2 linked regions of the Blastopirellula marina genome follow. The protein of the gene in region 2 binds, or shares a complex with, the protein of the main gene of each other region. Links are inferred from orthologs where the notes say so. Each region holds a gene or a part of one and is shown on either strand. Other genes may lie near its edges.

Region 1 (2,961 bases), on a different replicon or contig from region 2:
CGTGTTCTTCATTTACGAATCACGGCCGAATGTGACCGCCGATGCGGCTGCCATTTGTGTGAAGAGCGGCAACGCGGTGATCCTGCGTGGTGGCAAGGAAGCGATGCATTCGTCGCAGGCCATCGTCAGCATCCTGCAAGATCAAGCCGTGGAGTTTGGCATTCCTGCCGATGCGCTGCAATTAGTCTCCACCACCGATCGCGCAGCTGTTGGCCATTTCCTGAAACTCAACCAATACATCGATGTCGCGATTCCTCGCGGCGGCGAAGGTCTCATCCGCCGCGTCAGTGAAGAAGCGACCATGCCGGTCATCAAGCACTTTGCCGGTAATTGCCACGTTTACGTCGATCGAGCGGCCGATTTGGAGATGGCCGTGAAGATTACCTTCAACAGCAAGTGTCATCGCTATGGGGTCTGCAACGCAGCTGAATCCCTGGTAGTACATAATGACGTCGCCGAACAGTTCCTGCCGATGATCGCGGAAGCGTTCGCGAAGGAAGGGGTTGAGATGCGGGGGGACGCTAAGACTTGCTCCATCGTCTCGACAGCCAAACAGGCAACCGAAGAAGATTTTGGCGCGGAATTCCTGGGGCCGATCATTTCAGTGAAGGTCGTCGACAACATCGACGAGGCGATCGCCCACATCAACAAATACAGCTCGAAGCACACCGAATCGATCGTGACCGAGAACCTGGCCGCCAGCCGCAAGTTCTCGGCTCAGATCGATAGTTCAGCCGTGATGGTCAATGCGAGCACCCGTTTCAACGACGGTGGCGAGTTCGGCCTGGGTGCGGAAATCGGGATCAGCACCGACAAGTTCCACGCACGCGGCCCTTGCGGCATCGAGGCTCTCACGAGCTACAAATACATCGTCATGGGAGAAGGTCACGTTCGGAAATAGTTTCCGACGATGACAGGTTTCGTGAATCAAGGGAGTGATTCATGTCAGACAACGTACTGAGTCAGGCAGAAGTCGAGAGCCTTCTCAACGCGATGGAAACCAGCGCGGAACCGGCCAAGAGTCCGGTCGCACCGGTAGCCGATACCGGGTCGCCGTCGCGCGGCTTACGAGGGCGAGAGAAGGTGACCCCGTACGACTTCAAACGGCCCGAGCGAGTCGGCAAAGACCAAATGCGGGCCCTGCAGTCGATGCACGAAGGGTTCAGCCGAAACTTCGGCGCTGCCCTTTCGGCCCTCTTGCGATCGATCGTCGAGGTCAAGCTGACCAGCGTCGATCAGCTGACCTATAGCGAGTTCGTCTTCAGCCTGGAAAACCCCAGTTGCTTCAACCTCTTGGTTGCCGAGCCACTGGAAGGAAACCTGATTCTCGACATCAACCCGTCCATCCTGTATCCGATCATCGATCGTCTGCTGGGGGGCGGCAAAGAAAGTACGCCTGCGTCGCGGCGACCGCTGACCGAAATTGAACTCACACTCGTTTCGCGGATCTCGGATCTCTTCCTGATCGAGCTGAAGGATGCCTGGGAGAATGTTCTTCCGCTGAACCTGCGCGTCGTCCGTGTCGAAAGCAATCCTCAACTGGTTCAGATCGTACCGCCGAATGAAGTCGTGGTGCTGGTCAGCTTCGAGCTGGCCATTGGCGACGTGCGCGGGATGATCAACCTGTGTATCCCGTTCAACTCCATCGAACGAATCAGCAATAAGCTGACCGCCAATACCTGGTTTGCTTACGGTAGCAGCGAAGCAACCCCCGAATCGAAGGCCGCGTTGGGTGTACACCTCGATAAGGCCCAAGTCGGTCTCGATGTGATCCTGGCGGAAACCAATATCACGATGGAAGAGCTACTCGATCTGCGGGTCGGGGACGTGATCACCACTGAAAAAGACTCGCGTACGCCGCTACAGGTCAACGTGAACGGCACCCCAACGTTTCAAGCATTTGCCGGGGCGTTCAAGGGGCGTAAAGCAATTCAGATCGAACGTAGCTACGAACGGAAGAAGCCTGGTGCCTAAAATTATAGGCTCACACGCAGGATCAGGCTCAGAATCTCGATGGCGATTGCCCCTTTCGATCCTGGCTCGAAGTGCTTTTCTTTCGATAGGTTGACGAAGTGGCGAGCACAATCTTGCCGCAATGCTTCCAACTGACGATCAGGCTGAGCACACCAGGTGGCATTGAGACGCTCCAATGCGGTGACGTCTCCTTCTAAGGCCCGTTCGACCAGTACGAACAACTCGCCCCGATCGGTGTTCTCTTCCGGAATAACCAGTGGTGCCGCGGCGACCGGTGTCGGTTCCATCTCACGGTTCCGTTTCTTAGCAGACATCTCCACCCGCAGTCGATTGCCGACCGCGGAAAGGTCTTCCAATCGCGTTGTCAGAGGTACCTCGCCGATCATGCGAGCTGCTTCGTCCGGCTCGCGCTGGCATAACGCTACCTGAACCCATGTTGCCCACGGATGACGTGATGCTTCCGGCGTGCGAGCCGGTGAATCAAACTGGAATACGCTGCAACCTTCCTGACGTGCGGCCTTCTTTTGCTCTTCGAGATCGTTCGCCAGGCCAATCAGTTTGAAGTTGCGACGCGGTGAGTAACGCAGCCGAGTCGAGAACGAAAAGGAGGGGCGAATCGAAACGGGCAAGAGATTGAAGAAGACCGTCAGAAAACGATCGTTATAACCTCCAGTGAACATCAATTTCTTCGACGTCATCGCGTGGTGTGTCCAAGCGACGAGCGATTGCTGCTGAACCGGAGAATCGAAGAAGCGAATCAGTCCGGCATCGACAGGCCCTCCTGACGGCAGCATCCGCAGCGAGGGCAAGTCTGTAGGCAACTTGGCCCCTGGTCGAAGATCGTGAATCGCGAGTGCCGCCGACAACACCCGAAACGGATCGTTGTGAAACCTACGAAACGAATCGGCGTCGAGCACGAAACAGTGCGTGTAAACCTGGCGTCCACCCCGGCCACTGTACTCGGCTGAACCGAGTACCGTTCGCGAC
Region 2 (2,844 bases):
GTAAAACTGCCCCTCCGGTGAATTCCGCGCGCTCCTGCAAGGTCGGTTATCCGCTTCATCGGGGAAGCCGGACTTTCCTGTTGACATGGTTCCGAGACGCAACTCGGAGGCGGCTTAGCCGATTCGAGCTTCGATTTGCTCGACTTCCGATTTGCCCAGAATCTTGTCGATATCCAGCAAGATCAAAAGACGCTTGTCGAGTTTCACCAAACCGGTGAGATACTCACGCCCGAGACCAGCCACGGTCGGAGGTGGCGAGGAAATCTGATCCTTGGAGATACGCAGGACCTCGCTGACGGCGTCGACAATAATGCCGACCGTCTTGCCACCGACATTCATGACCATAATGCGGGTCTCGTCAGTGGACTCTTGTTCTTGAAGACCAAACCGCAAACGCAAATCCACGATCGGAATGACCGTGTTGCGAAGATTGATCAGGCCTTTGATATAGATAGGGGTCTGAGGCACGCGGGTGATCTCACCCATCAGGATGATTTCCTGAACGCGGGTGATTTCGATTCCGTATTCCTCTTTGGCCAATTGAAAACTGACCAGTTGCATGGAATTGAGCCCTTCTCGACGCTGCGATTCGTGGCTCGAACGCTCTTCCGTCTTTAAATCTTCAGTAGTTACGGACAAAACTCTGTCTCCCGATCAGTGCTGGAACGAATTATCGATCCGCTGCCCCGAGATCCTCGGGCGGGACGGCCATGTCCGCGATTTGTTTTCCTTTACCATCGGATAAACGCTCTGTGCCAGGTGCATCCAGCCCACGCATGCCTGCGGCGTTCACGTATAAAGGTCGGTCAATAAAAACGAAAAAGTTTCGTCCGACTGCACATTTTCACTCATTGTTTGAGACCGCCCCTCTGACCTAGGCGAAACAAACGGAACAACCCCACCTCATTTGGGGAATCCCTAGAGACACGCACCAACCCGCTGAAGTTGCCGACACGTTCTCAGGCGACTAATAACACTCAAATCAGCAATGTCCGCTGGATTGCGGCTGGGCGCGAAAAGGGGAATTTTCTCACTTGCAATTTGACGGTCAGAGAGCGCGACCTATCGTTCGGTAGAAATTTTTAATTTCCCACAAGACCATTCTCCACCGGCCGACTCAGGCCGAGCGGGCAGGCTAAACACAGGAGCATTACAAAAATGTCCACACGCGTACTCGTTGCCGACGACTCCAGCACTATGCGAAAGATCATTCTCCGTTCCCTTCAAGCAGTCGGTGTTCCAAACGCAGTTGAAGCCGCCGATGGAGAAGAAGCTGTTAAGCTCTTCAAGCCAGGCGAGTTCGACCTCGTTCTGACCGACTGGAACATGCCCGGCAAGAGCGGCCTGGAAGTGATTCAAGAGATTCGCAAGGTTGACGCCAACGTGAAGATCATGATGGTCACCACCGAAGCGGAAAAGTCGCGTGTCATGGAAGCCATCCAGGCCGGTGTTTCCGACTACCTGGTCAAGCCATTCACCGCCGATACGCTTCGCGAAAAGCTGGAAAAGCACGGCTGCTAAGTTCCGCGACTTGCAGAACGATATTCAAATCGAATGAGACGACAAAGCCCAAGACGGGCGATGTCGTCTTTTTTTTGCGCCAGAATCGAAGCGACCTCCGTTAGGGCTTCTTCGAGATGACGATCTTCTTCTCTTGAATCTCGTAAGTAAGATCGGTCCCTTCAAATACCGCATCCAGCAAGCCCTGCATGTTGGCAGTCTTCACACTGAAGGAGATTCGCTGCGTCAATGCTTGCTCCATGTCGTCGGGCACCTCAAACTCCATGCCCAGTTGCTGCTCGAGCGCGTTGAGAACCGGTCCCAGCGGAAGCTGCTCGACGTTGAGCGTATAGCGTTTCTCGCCTGGCGTGACTACGGTATTGCGCGCCGTTCCTCCGCGCAACAACTTAGCCACTTGGTCTTGAACTTGCTGCGGCCCAGTCACTGCCAGTTTCCGCTTACCGTCTGACTGGACCTTGGCCTCGGGAAACAGCTGAGTGATCTTTTCGATTGCTTCATCGTGGTTGCCAGCATAAGGATAGACACGCGTCAGCGAGAGTTCATCCGGAATGGGAATCAACTGAAGCTCGACACCGTCGTCGGTCTTGTTAAACCGGTACGACGCATGGTAGCCAGCCAGGACCAGGGAAAGGTATTCGGTCGTTTTCATCGGGGGAAAATCGACCGCCGGCCATAGGTCGTGCTTGATGACGACATCCAGATTATTCCATCGCATGGCATGACTAGCGGCAACGTCGTTCAGAATCTCTTCAGGGGTCGAAAGCTTCGGCCAACCATACTTCTTCCGGTCGAGCAGTTTGACCGCTTCCGGGTATCCACTTGATTTCGCGAACTGTGCTTGAAGTTCGGCCACCGTTGGTAAGCGCCTGGCTGTCTCTTGCGGGCCAAGATAGATGACGTCGCCAACGCGAGCCATGCCAATCCCAAGCTGAGCAGCGATTCGCTGCAGCCCGAGTTCGAGCCGCTCGTCGGAAAACTTCATCTTGATGGGCTGATCAGGATCGACGCGCCGATCCAGGAATATGGCAACCCGCTGCGTTTGCGCCAGTCGCATCAGTCCATCACGAAGAGGGACATCTTCCCAAGTTAAATCGAACGTCGATTGAAGCTGTTTCTCGAGATCTGCTTCGGTTCGCCAGTCGATAGCCTCTTGCGCTTGAGCCAGGCTTCCTAATAGCAAAAACTGGACTGTCAATACTCCCATGAGAAGCTGGGTAAGATTGCGCACTAACGATCGCATGGATTATTTGCTCCGGGGTTACCGCGTGATTACACTCGGACATTGTTCAATGGATTGACCATAATGGATTTTCGATCTCAGGA

Evidence for each region.
Region 1: the proteins of C5Y96_RS21030 (region 2) and fliM are in contact, whole or in part, in a crystal structure (PDB 1F4V), measured with the Escherichia coli proteins. The link is inferred for Blastopirellula marina from one-to-one orthologs.

The regions. Positions count from the first base shown.
Region 1 is NZ_PUIA01000014.1:94,882-97,842, reverse strand. Bases 7-2,958 are described here. They hold fliM (flagellar motor switch protein FliM), read left to right. Parts: upstream 7-942; coding sequence 943-1,974; downstream 1,975-2,958. Other genes in these bases: C5Y96_RS01745 (hypothetical protein), read right to left, coding at 1,977-2,958; C5Y96_RS01755 (glutamate-5-semialdehyde dehydrogenase), read left to right, coding at 7-901. Also shown: more of C5Y96_RS01755, read left to right, coding at 1-6; more of C5Y96_RS01745, read right to left, coding at 2,959-2,961. UniProt on the Escherichia coli protein: FliM is one of three proteins (FliG, FliN, FliM) that forms the rotor-mounted switch complex (C ring), located at the base of the basal body.
Region 2 is NZ_PUIA01000069.1:124,718-127,561, forward strand. Bases 5-2,839 are described here. They hold C5Y96_RS21030 (response regulator), read left to right. Parts: upstream 5-1,158; coding sequence 1,159-1,521; downstream 1,522-2,839. Other genes in these bases: C5Y96_RS21025 (chemotaxis protein CheW), read right to left, coding at 115-639; C5Y96_RS21035 (STN domain-containing protein), read right to left, coding at 1,622-2,761. UniProt on the Escherichia coli protein: Involved in the transmission of sensory signals from the chemoreceptors to the flagellar motors.